3 regions of the Neobacillus oceani genome follow, and region 3 is predicted to be linked to each of the others. Evidence: riboswitches for the same ligand, from Rfam matches in the RefSeq annotation. Region 3 holds a riboswitch; each other region holds the start of a gene.
What was found. Region 3 has a riboswitch for lysine ahead of V1499_RS22345 (transporter substrate-binding domain-containing protein). Riboswitches for the same ligand answer to the same signal wherever they lie in the genome.
Positions count from the first base shown of each region.

Region 1 (4,265 bases), 1.3 Mb from region 3:
TTCCAAACTTTCATGGAAAATAGTCACCCACAATGTATTTTTGTACGATTCAGGGATATATGAAGATGAAGCGATCCTGTAGACGGTAAAAGTGGCCGAGGATTCATTGAGCAGGGGGTAGACATCCATGGTAAAATTGAAAAAGTGGGGGAGTACCATTCAAACCCCTGTTTGAGCCGGTTTACAGTGATTTCACCTTATATAGATTGAAAAAGCAATAAAAGGGGGTGGACAACTTTATGAATGAAATTATTAAGCAAAAACTCGCCCTGCTGCCAGACCAGCCTGGATGTTATTTAATGAAGGACAGGCAAGGGACGATTATCTATGTTGGTAAGGCGAAGGTGTTGAAAAATAGGGTTCGTTCCTATTTCTCCGGGTCGCATGACGCGAAGACACAGCGGCTGGTCGGGGAAATCGAAGACTTTGAATACATTGTCACCTCTTCGAATATTGAGGCGCTCATCCTTGAACTGAATTTGATCAAGAAACACGATCCCAAATACAATATCATGCTCAAGGACGACAAGACGTATCCTTTCATCAAGCTGACAGCAGAGCGCCATCCGAAACTGATCATTACGAGGAAAGTAAAGCGTGACAAAGGGAAGTATTTCGGCCCCTACCCAAACGTCCAGGCGGCGAATGAAACGAAAAAGCTGCTTGATAGGATTTACCCGCTCAGGAAGTGCGCGACGCTTCCCGACCGCGTCTGCCTTTATTATCACCTCGGGCAGTGCTTGGCACCATGCGTAAAGCAGGTGCCGGAATCGGAGTACAAACAGATGACCGATGAGATTACAAGGTTCCTGAATGGCGGCTACAAGGAAATCAAAAAAGAACTTACCGAGAAAATGACGCAGGCCGCGGAGCAGCTTGATTTCGAGCGGGCGAAGGAGTTCAGGGACAAGATTGCTCATATCGAAGCGACGATGGAAAAACAGAAAATGACGACGACCGATTTTACCGATCGCGACGTTTTTGGGTATGCTGTCGACAAGGGCTGGATGTGTGTCCAGGTGTTTTTTGTGCGGCAAGGAAAGCTCATTGAGCGCGATGTTTCCCTTTTCCCTGTTTACGGCGAGCCAGAGGAAGAAATGCTGACTTTCCTTGGACAGTTTTACTCGAAGGCAAACCACATCAAGCCACGGGAAGTCCTTATCCAGGACAGCGTGGACTGCCAGACGGCGGAGCAGCTGCTGGAAGTAAAGGTGCTCCAGCCGCAGCGCGGACCAAAAAAGGACCTCGTCAAACTGGCCGTAAAAAATGCACAGATTGCCCTCAATGAAAAGTTTTCGCTTATTGAACGGGATGAAAACCGAACCATCAAGGCTGTCGACAATCTTGGCGCGCTGCTCGGCATCCATACCCCGAACCGGATCGAGGCGTTCGACAACTCGAACATTCAGGGAACCGACCCGGTATCGGCGATGGTCGTGTTCATGGACGGAAAGCCCTATAAAAAGGAATACCGAAAATACAAAATCAAATCGGTTAAAGGCCCGGATGATTATGAATCGATGCGGGAAGTGGCGCGAAGAAGATACTCCCGCGCCTTGAAGGAAGGCCTTCCGCTTCCGGACATGATTATCATCGATGGCGGGAAGGGACATGTCGAGGCAGTAAGAGACGTCCTTGAGAACGAACTCGGGCTAGATATTCCACTTGCCGGCCTCGTAAAGGATGAAAAGCACAAAACATCCCAGCTTCTGTACGGTAATCCGCTTGAAATCGTTCCATTGCCGCGCAACAGCCAGGAGTTTTACCTGCTGCAGCGGATCCAGGATGAGGTCCATAGGTTTGCGATCACCTTCCATAGGCAGCTTCGCGGAAAGAGCGCCTTCCAATCAATATTGGATTCAATTCCGGGGATTGGTGAAAAGCGGAAGAAGCTCCTTCTTAAAAATTTTGGTTCGGTGAAAAAAGTGAAGGAAGCTACTCCGGAGGAAATCACACGCATCGGTATACCAGGGCCTATCGCCGAAGAACTTTTGAAAAAATTGAACTCTTAGGGTTGGCGAATAAAAAACGGCTGTGCTATAATGATGGATAATTTCATATACTATCACTTTGAATTCTAAAGTGAAGGTAGAGGCGCGGGCTTCAAGAGTAAAAATCCGGAGAAGAATGGATTCCGTGAAGGATTTTGAAAGGGGAGACCGCCGAAGCGGCGAATGGATCCATTCCGGACGCTTGCTGGTCCTGCATTGAATAAGTGCAGGATTGTCAGGGTTTACTAATCCTGGAGGGCTATCTCACATAGATGCGTAGAATATTTTCACGTATCCGGGCAATGAGATATCTCTCATTGCCCTTTTTGTTTGTGCAGATACTTACTTAAAAAGGAAACCAGCAAAGGAAAGTAGGGGAAACAGTGGCGATTATTGTACAGAAATTCGGCGGCACCTCGGTTGGGACGCCGGAACGGATCATGAATGTAGCAAGGCGTGTAATCGAAGAATCCGAACTAGGTAACAGTGTAACGGTCGTCGTTTCGGCGATGGGAAAAACAACGGATGAACTTGTGGGGCTTGCGAAGCAAATTACCCCATCCCCTTCAAAACGGGAAATGGACATGCTCCTTACAACCGGCGAACAGGTAACCATCTCGCTCCTTGCAATGGCCCTGAACGCTCTCGGCAAGGAGGCCGTTTCTTTTACAGGCTGGCAGGCCGGGATAAAGACTGAAGATGTTCACGGCAACGCCCGAATTATGGATGTCGAACCACAACGGGTGCTGAATGTTCTTGAGGAAGGAAAAGTGGCGATTGTCGCTGGTTTCCAGGGAATTACGGGCCAAGGGGAAATTACGACACTTGGACGCGGCGGTTCGGATACGACAGCCGTTGCCCTTGCAGCGGCCCTTAAAGCAAGCCGCTGCGATATTTATACGGATGTTACCGGAGTATTCACGACAGACCCTAGGATTGTGAAAAGCGCGAGAAAGCTGCTCTCCATTTCCTATGACGAGATGCTTGAGCTTGCCAATCTTGGCGCAGGCGTCCTGCATCCAAGGGCGGTCGAATTTGCAAAGAATTACGGCATTCCGCTTGTAGTGCGGTCTAGCATGGTGAAAGAAGAAGGGACAATGATCGAGGAGGAAGTATCCATGGAAGAAAATTTAATTGTTCGCGGAGTCGCATTTGAAGATCAAATTACACGGGTTTCGGTAATGGGGCTGGCTGAATCGCTGAACGGCCTGCCAGCAATCTTTGCTTCGCTAGCCAAAAATGGCATTAACGTAGATATCATCATTCAAAATATTACTGGTGACGGAACGGCCAACCTTTCTTTCTCCATCAAAACGGAAGATCTTGAGAAAACGATTGAAGTCCTTGAAGCAAGCCGAAAAGCTTTGGGCTATGGGAAAATTGAAACGGAAACAGGCCTCTCGAAAGTTTCGATCGTCGGCTCGGGGATGGTATCGAATCCGGGCGTCGCAGCGCAAATGTTTGGAGTTTTGGCGGATAAAGGCATCCGGATAAAAATGGTCAGCACATCGGAAATCAAGGTTTCCGCTGTAATTGAAGATACATTCATGGTTCCCGCGGTTGAAGCGCTCCATGATGCGTTTGCCCTTTCAGGCACCGGAATCCATGCGTAGAATTCAATGGAAAAAGCCCCCTTTTCATACGTGAAGGGGGCTTTTAAAAGATATGAACGTATGAAAATTTGTCTAGCTCCAGCGCCCAGCGCCTAGTGTACTTCGGTCCCCTCGCTACGATAAGTCAACATCGATTCGCATCCGCTCATCGTGTTTCCTTTATCCCACCATTAAGGGACAGTAAGCCCTAGAGGGCAACTGTCCCTAAAGGTCCGATTTGTTCAACTAACCATCAGCGGAAAAACACCGCTGATGGAAGTTTCACTTTATCTCCATCGGGGCCCTCCAGTCCATACGGCGCTTAACGGGCGATTACGCTTTTCTTACACCGGGTCCTTGCTATCCCACTTGACAGTGAAGACAGCGATTCTAGATTGTTTGACAGGATGCTCAAAGGCTTCGGCTGTTACGCCTTTTTGGAATTCAATTTGCTGGGCGAGGAATCCGGCCTCAAGCTGGAAATATGACTCCGCTTTGGAGGATACCCGGGAAGGAAGGAGGACAGCGCCCAATACGAATTCCATTTCATTTTTCGATTCTTTACGGATGTCCAAATGGCCCCATGATGCCCGGGCAAAAAAAGTTTTAACCTCATCAATTGTCTTCAACGGATATTTTCTGGCAAGCAGTTTTCCTGCCCAATAAAGGAGTTCCGGGGCTT
Region 1 covers NZ_CP143543.1:3,145,094-3,149,358, reverse strand. Annotated here, with positions in the region: gene uvrC (excinuclease ABC subunit UvrC) at 240-2,012, shown strand; lysine riboswitch at 2,082-2,261, shown strand; gene V1499_RS15915 (aspartate kinase) at 2,375-3,604, shown strand; gene V1499_RS15910 (YslB family protein) at 3,928-4,265, opposite strand, start outside.
Region 1: it holds a riboswitch for lysine, as region 3 does, so the genes downstream of both, V1499_RS15915 (aspartate kinase) here and V1499_RS22345 (transporter substrate-binding domain-containing protein) in region 3, are expected to answer to the same signal.

Region 2 (4,265 bases), 510 kb from region 3:
ACCCGGTGAACTATGTATCGTTCCACGCACTGCTTGAGTTTTTCAGTATTATGATTTCGTTCGTAATTGTCTTGTACAGCTGGAGAGTGTTAGACCGGAATCGCTCTGTAAGGCTGCTGCTCATTCTTTTCATTTTTTCCACAGTGGGAATGGTTGATCTCCTCCACACGGTGACCTTTAAAGGTATGCCCTACTTCCTAACCGAGAGCTCCGTGGCGAAAGCAACTGGTTTCTGGATTGTTGCGCGGATGGTCGAGGCTATCCTGATGCTGGTAGTGATGCTGATGCCGGACAAGCTGGTGAGACGGGATTTGCGGAAGCCGGTTCTCAGCGCCGCAATCATGCTCGGACTTGCAATCATGGCAATTGTTTTCATCTTTGAAAAGAGCCTTCCCGTCCTTGTTGTCGAAGGGCAAGGGACCACTCCTCTTAAAAATGGCCTTGAGTACTTCATCAGCTTCCTGCATTTTCTGTCACTCGTCGTCTGCCTGCACCATTATTATCTTGAAAAATGCACCACACACCTAAATCTCGCGCTCGCCTTTACACTTCTGTTCCTGTCGGAGATGATCTTCACCGTCTACCAAAGTGTATTCGACCTCGATAATTTTACAGGCCACATTTTCAAGGTGCTCGGTTATTATTTCATCCTGAAAGGCGTTTTCCTGCTTCTGAAGAAAAAGGAACCTGTGCCAGATGAAAATACCGTTGTAAAGCAAATCCCAGGGGCCCTTTTCTCGATTATGAAAAAAGAAGGGCGCTTCATGTTTACTTATATGGAAGGCGGCCTGCTCCGCGAGAATGGGCTCAAGCCGTCCGCAATCACTGGCACCGACGTTGAAGACCTGATGCCTCCAATGGAAGGCGATGCACTCGACTACTGCCACGAATGCTGGGAAACCGGCGCCAAACAGACATTTCTGGCCAATATTAAAAAAAGCCATTTCGCCATTTCCCTCGTACCAATCGTAAAAGGCGGGAAGGTCGAGGAAATTGCGGGCACCGCCGTCGATGTTTCCAATTTCGTCCATTATGGAGCCCGCGAGAGGCCACAATCGGCAGTTGCCAGGAAAGGGAAAGCCTTGAAAACACTATGATTGACGGCTTTGTGGAAAATTGGCCACCCGGGCTGGGCGTTGCGCGGAACAGGTTGACAAACCCCCTGCGAGGCTTTATCCTAGGTAAGGCTAAAAAAACATCACATAATTCAAATATATAGATTCCTCATCAGCGAGATGAGGTAGAGGTCGCGGGTATTAGGAGTAATTCGGAAGAGGGGCAGGCACCCCGGGGAGGCCGGATGAAAGGAATGACCGCCGAAGCGCCGCAGGTCACTGACTGCGTCAGCTGGGACTGTATCCGAATAGGTGCAGGACTGCCATGGGAAACTATGGTGAACTATCCCGTTTTGTCTGATGCGGCACAAATACACTCCGTATCAGGGGTGTTTTTTTCTGCCTGTTTTTGAAGCAGATGCTTCCGTTTACTCCGCCACCTTTCAGAAAAGTGGAGGAGGGGATGGCGCAATGCTTCACTTTCAACAACGAAGAGAGGAGACATCATAGATGAATAAACAAGGGAAACTTGGTTTATGGATATTGACGGCACTTGTCGTTGGAAATATGGTTGGATCCGGCATTTTCATGCTGCCGCGCTCGCTATCTGAGGCGGCAAGTCCGGCAGGCGTGATGATGGCGTGGGGGTTGACCGGATTCGGGGTCATGATGACGGTCCTTGTGTTCGGAAACCTAGCGATTCGGAAGCCGGAGCTAAAGGGTGGGCCGCAAATATATGCGAAGGAATTGTTCAGGCCGGGCACTCAGGCTTCGACGCTGTCAGGCTTCATGGCGACTTGGGGCTACTGGATTGGGAACCTTGCCGGGAATATTGCGATTATTACGACGTTCGCGGGCTACCTGTCAACGTTCTTCCCGATTTTGACGAGCCAGGCGGAATGGTTTTCGATTGGCGGATTAACCGTAAAGGTCGGCAACGGTATGACGTTTATCGTCTGCACGGTGATGCTTTGGTCTACCCATGCCATCATCCTTCGCGGAATTGAGAACGCCGGAAAGCTGAATTTCGCTGCCACCGCTGCGAAGGTTATTGGTTTTATTCTATTCATTATTGTTGGTTTATTCGCATTCAGTAAAACAAACATCTTGCCGCTCACCGCTCCACGGGTCGACGGTAGCGGACAGACGATCGGTTTGCTTGGCCAGGTGAATTCAGCCGCCCTGTCAACACTTTGGGCATTCATCGGCGTTGAATCCGCTGTTGTCTTTTCATCAAGGGCGAAAAAACAAATCGATGTAAAACGGGCTTCCATCCTGGGCTTGCTCATCGCACTCGCGCTTTACATCGGTATCTCCATCCTTGTTATGGGCATGCTCAGCCAGGGAGAACTCATTGCTTCCGACAAGCCGCTTATCGACGCGATTACCAAGGTGCTCGGACCGGCTGGTGGCCAGGCGCTCGCCGCAATTGGCTTGATCAGCCTAGTCGGCTCGACGCTTGGCTGGGTAATGCTGAGTGCGGAAATCCCGTTCCAGGCTGCAAAGCAAGGGCTTTTCCTGCCGTGGTTCCTAAAGGAAAATAAAAAAGGTATTCCAGTCCGTTCGATGATCATTACAAACGGACTTGGTCAGCTGTTCATTTTCTCGACGATTTCGAACTCCATTTCGAAGGCGTTCGGTTTTGTTATTTTCATTGCGACCCTGTCGTATCTCGTTCCTTACTTCATCGCTTCACTATACCAGCTTAAGCTAGTTGTGACTGGGGAAACATACCTAGGTGACAAATCGCGTGCGACCGATGGAATCATTGCTGCGATGTCGACGATTTATTCTACTTGGGTCATCATTGGCGGGACAGCCGACCTGAAAACATTCACCTTTGGGATGCTACTCATTGCAAGCGGAATTTTCTTTTACGGGCCGCTCTGGAGGGCGAATGCTGGAAACAGGTCTGTTAAAAAGAGACCTGCGGTTTAAGGGTAATCAACAAAAGTTAGCTTTAACTTCTCAAGTTCCATTGAAAGATGGGCTTATCCAAGCGCATTGATCAATACCTGGGCGAGGTAAGATCCTATCCTGTGCCGCAAAAAGATTTATAGAAACAACTTAAACCGCTTGGGGGTTCCCAGGCGGTTTTTTAAAATATTTATAGTAAAGGAAAAAACAGAGGTGGGGAGAAGATTTACATAAACATTCTGCCTGCTTGGCCCGGGTGGCCAATTTTCCAAAAGGCGTCTTTAGAAAGAATTCGGATAGCTTTCCAACATATCCCTCAAGAAAACGATTAATCTGCAAAAGGCAGGGTAAAATATACAGAAATTAATCTTTGACATGGCTGGCGTTCCTGTACTATGATGTTTAATGTTGACCAAACCAATAAGAATTAGGGGGTATTAATGTTGAAGAAGTTATCGATTCTGTTTGCACTCATGCTAAGCCTTGTGCTGGTGGTTGCTGCGTGTGGTACGAACGACAAAAATAATGCTAATAACAATACGAATAATGAAGAAAAGAAGACTGGCGGGAATGATGTTCTTTCCAAGGTGAAGGATGAAGGCAAACTTGTTGTCGGTACGGAAGGTACATACCCTCCGTTTACGTTCCACGATGATAAGGGCAAGCTGACTGGCTTTGACGTTGAAATTGCCGAGGAGGTCGGAAAGCGGCTTGGCGTGGAGGTTGAATTCCTTGAAACGCAGTGGGATGCGATTTTCGCTGGGCTTGATGCGAAGCGTTTTGACATGATTGCCAACCAGGTCGGTATCCGTCCGGACCGCCAGGAGAAGTACTTGTTCTCCGAGCCTTACATTACTTCCGCGGCCGTCCTGATTACGCGTGAAGACAATGACAAAGTGACCAAGTTTGAGGATATTAAGGGGCTTAAGTCTGCTCAGTCGATGACAAGTAATTATGCCGACATCGCTAGGAAATACGGTGCGGAAATTGTTGGCGTTGAGGGCTTTAACCAGGCGGTCGAGCTTTTGAACTCGAAGCGGGTTGATGTGACGATCAATGACAAGATTGCGTTCCTTGATTTTAAAAAGAACCGTCCTGAGGCGAAAGTAAAAGTCGTTGCGACGGAAAGCGATGTTTCAAAGAGCGGACTCATGTTCCGCAAGGACAGCCAGACACTTGTGGATGAAGTGAACAAGGCTCTTAAAGAAATGATTGACGACGGTACGTACGACGAAATCTCAAAGAAATGGTTTGGTGAGAATGTACTTAAGTAGTATTTTCACAGACCCTGCC
Region 2 covers NZ_CP143543.1:3,951,378-3,955,642, reverse strand. Annotated here, with positions in the region: gene V1499_RS20100 (MASE3 domain-containing protein) at 1-1,097, shown strand, start outside; lysine riboswitch at 1,234-1,409, shown strand; gene V1499_RS20095 (amino acid permease) at 1,566-2,993, shown strand; gene V1499_RS20090 (amino acid ABC transporter substrate-binding protein) at 3,416-4,246, shown strand; gene V1499_RS20085 (amino acid ABC transporter permease) at 4,233-4,265, shown strand, end outside.
Region 2: it holds a riboswitch for lysine, as region 3 does, so the genes downstream of both, V1499_RS20095 (amino acid permease) here and V1499_RS22345 (transporter substrate-binding domain-containing protein) in region 3, are expected to answer to the same signal.

Region 3 (4,265 bases):
TACGGGAATGGCGGTTACGGTTATCCCGGGGGCGCTCCTCTATTTAAATGGGCAAATCCTGCCGTACATCCTCGTCAACCTCGTGGCGATTGCGGTCGCTTTCGCGCTCACCTGGATGTTTGGATACTCGGATAAAGTTAAGAAGGAAATCGAACATCAGTAAGATTCACAGGAGGCAGGGCGTTACTTGCCTCCTTTTTTAAAAAGAAGGCAATGCAAAAATGGGGATGTAAATGACACAAGGAGGTTTGCTGATGACTGATAAGGAAACTCTCCTCGTCCAGAAAGCGTATGAGGAAGTTGATAAATACAAAGAGCAGGTGGATACGGACCCGTACCGGCTGAATTACCACCTTATGCCTCCGGTCGGATTGTTGAATGACCCGAACGGACTTGTCCAGTACAAGGGTACATACCATGTGTTTTACCAGTGGAACCCTTTTGATACGGCTCATGGGGCGAAATTCTGGGGGCATTATTCATCAAGGAATATGATTCACTGGCGTGAAGAGCCGATTGCCCTCGCCCCGAGTGAGTGGTATGAGCGGAATGGCTGCTATTCTGGCAGTGGGGTTGAGTGGGAAGGAAAACTGTATCTTTTTTATACCGGGAATGTCAAACTGGACGATGGGACGCGGGAGACGTATCAATGTGTGGCGGTGTCCCGGGATGGCATCCATTTTGAAAAAAAGGGCCCAATCATCAAGCTCCCGGAGGGGTATACGGCCCATTTCCGGGATCCAAAGGTTTGGTGGAAAAACGGCCGCTGGTATATGGTCATCGGTGCCCAAACCGTGAATGGGAACGGGGCCGTGGTCCTGTTTTCCTCAGATGACCTGCAAAGCTGGAGGGAATCGGGACAGATTGCGGGAGAAGGGATGAATGGCCTGGCGGACTTCGGTTATATGTGGGAGTGCCCGGACCTGATCCGTCTGGACGGGAAGGATGTTTTGCTTGTGTCGCCCCAAGGATTGGATCCAAGCGGCCACTTTTACAATAACTTGTTCCAATCGGGCTACTTTGTCGGAACACTGGATTATGAATCGGCCCAATTCAAGCATGGCCCATTTACCGAGCTTGACCGTGGGTTTGATTTCTATGCGCCGCAAACATTTGTTGATGATAAGGGGAGAACCATCCTTTACGCCTGGATGGGGATCACTGATGAGAATGAATCGTCCCACCCGACTCTACTCAACCGTTGGGTCCATGCACTGACCATCCCCCGGGAGTTAAGACTTCACGGCGATAAGGTTTATCAGCGGCCAATTTATGAGCTCTCTTTGCTGCGAAAAGAAAGAGTGGAATACCAGAATGTCGAACTTGCCGGAAAGGCAACTCAATTCAATGGGGTCGTGGGAAAATCAGTTGAATTGCTGTTAGATAGCCTTAAAGTGAAGAATGGTGGGTTCCGTATCCGGTTTAGAAGCGAGGCCGAACTATTTTACGATTCCGATAAACCGGAGATTAGCCTAATAAGGAAAAATTTTAAAACAGGCGAACCGGAAAGAAGAACATGCGCGATCTCGGACCTAACACAGCTAAGGATTTACATGGATCATTCTTCATTGGAAATCTTCGTAAACGAAGGCGAAGAAGTATTTACAGCACGTTATTTCCCCAAGATGGAGGACGAAACAATTGTCTTTTATGGAAAGGCTAGCTTCTGCCTTGTAAAGTGGGATTTGGATAGGCTGAAGATTCAGCGGTACAAATCTTAAAGATATGAATAGAATTCTATGTTTTAGGGAAGCCCTGATTGACTACATTCCCCTTCACTCCATTTAAGGCTATCTTATTTCCAAATGAATCCTCATATGGAATCAGGATATAGGCTTTTAGGCAGAAATTAGGTTGACAGATTTGTCGGAATGTTATAGTCTAATTTGTATATAATTTAATAGAACCACCTCACTTTCACAGTGGGGTAGAGGCGCGGTATTTAACAGTCTTTAGTGGAGCCTGAGAAGCATCGAGACTAGGGAGAAGGAAATACCGCCGAAGTGGGCCATATACTCAGTATTGCCTGCTGGGCCTGCAGTGAATAATTGCAGGACTGTCTCAATGAACTGCCCGGTTTATTGAGTTGTGCTATCTCATTGGGGTAAAGAGAGGATTTGGGCGCAAACTATACATGTTGCGGCCTGAGTTTATCTCAGGCCGCTTTTTGGTGTATTCATTCATTAAAAATGAAAGGGGAAGTTAAGGGTGAAAAAAAGGGGTACATTATTTCTGGCAGTATTGCTTACCGCAATCCTCGTATTGGCCGGTTGCGGAGGTACAGACAGTTCAAAATCGGGTTCGAATGGCAAGGAAGAAAAGGATACTTTCAAAGTAGGGCTTGAGGCCGGCTACGCGCCTTTTAACTGGTCGCAAAAAGACGATTCAAATGGAGCTGTCAAAATTTCTGGATCATCTGAATACGCTGGCGGCTATGATGTGGAAATTGCCAAGAGAATCGCCGATGGCCTCGGCAAGGAACTGGTCATTGTCAAAACAGAATGGGATGGCCTTGTACCGGCATTGACTTCCGGCAAAATCGATGCGATTATCGCAGGGATGTCACCAACGGAAGAACGTAAAAAAACAATCGACTTTTCGGATAACTACTATAAATCGAATCTCGTAATGGTTGTGAAAAAAGGAAGCAAGTATGAAGGAGCGAAATCAATTAACGATTTCAAAGGTGCGAAGGTAACCGCGCAGCTGAATACATTCCATTACTCCGTCATTGACCAGATCGAAGGCGTCAAGAAAGCGACAGCGATGGATAACTTCCCGGCAATGAGGGTCGCACTTCAATCGGGCATCATTGATGGATACGTTTCCGAGCGCCCTGAAGCGGTGAGTGCTTCAGCCGCGAACGAAAACTTTGTGATGGTCGAATTCGAGGATGGATTCAAAACATCCGAGGATGACACGGCGATTGCTGTCGGACTTAAAAAGGGAAGCGGTCTAACGGACAAAATCAATGAAATCCTGAGCGGCATTTCCGAAGAAGAACAAACAAGCATCATGGATGAAGCAATCAAGAACCAGCCGGCGGCAGAATAAAGATAGATTTCGGTGGAAACCGGCTGTGTCTTGTATACAGCCGGTTTCATGATGATATGGAGGAGGAGAGGCATGAGCATTGAATGGATTGTAAAAATCGTATCGGAAAACTGGGAGATGTTCCTCCGCGGGGCGGGCACGACGTTATGGATCGCACTCATTGGAACAATTGCCGGGGCTGTTATCGGCTTGATTGCCGGCATCATCCGGACGATTCCTGTTCCAGAACGGGGACTTAAAAAAATTGTATTGGCAATCGTTAATTTTCTTTTATCAGCATATATTGAATTTTTCCGCGGTACGCCAATGATTGTCCAGGCAATGGTCATTTATTACGGCTCCGCATTAGCATTTGACATTAATATGAATGTAATGATGGCAGCACTTATTGTTGTTTCGATTAATACAGGGGCCTATATGGCCGAAATTGTCCGCGGCGGGATCATTTCGATTGATAAGGGCCAGTTCGAGGCTGCCCAGGCTATTGGGATGAACCATATCCAGACGATGGTCAACGTCGTTTTGCCGCAGGTTGTCCGAAACATTTTGCCTGCAACAGGGAACCAATTTGTAATCAATATTAAGGATACATCCGTCCTTAACGTTATCTCGGTATCGGAATTGTACTTCCTGACAAAATCGGTAGCGGGCAACAATTTCCGTTATTTCGAGTCATTCTTTGTGGCGTGTGTCCTTTATTTTATCATGACCTTTGCTGTAACGAAAATCCTTCGTTATTTTGAAAAGAAAATTGAAGGGCCGGATAGCTACACGGTTGTCGGCGAGGATATCCAGCCTGCAAGATAATAACTGCAGAAAGGAGGAGAACGTATGGAAAAAGTTATTGATATCCAGCATTTAAATAAGTCCTTTGGAAACCATGAAGTGTTAAAGGACATTAATTTTTCAGTCAATAAAGGGGAAGTCGTGAGTATTATCGGTTCATCCGGATCCGGCAAGTCGACGCTCCTTCGCTGTGTAAACCTATTGGAAATGCCGAGCGGCGGCCAAATCATTTACAAAGGCGAAAACATTCTTGATGACAAGCATGACCTGTTCCTTTACAGAAGGAAGCTAGGCATGGTGTTCCAGCAGTTCAATTTGTTCAACAACCACAACGTCCTCGGAAACTGTGTGGTCGGGCAAGTAAAGGTGCTTAAGCGCTCAAAGGAAGAAGCAGAAAAAGTCGCCATGAACTATTTAAAAGTGGT
Region 3 covers NZ_CP143543.1:4,458,543-4,462,807, reverse strand. Annotated here, with positions in the region: gene V1499_RS22355 (sucrose-specific PTS transporter subunit IIBC) at 1-163, shown strand, start outside; gene V1499_RS22350 (glycoside hydrolase family 32 protein) at 255-1,721, shown strand; lysine riboswitch at 1,921-2,102, shown strand; gene V1499_RS22345 (transporter substrate-binding domain-containing protein) at 2,209-3,054, shown strand; gene V1499_RS22340 (amino acid ABC transporter permease) at 3,127-3,861, shown strand; gene V1499_RS22335 (amino acid ABC transporter ATP-binding protein) at 3,886-4,265, shown strand, end outside.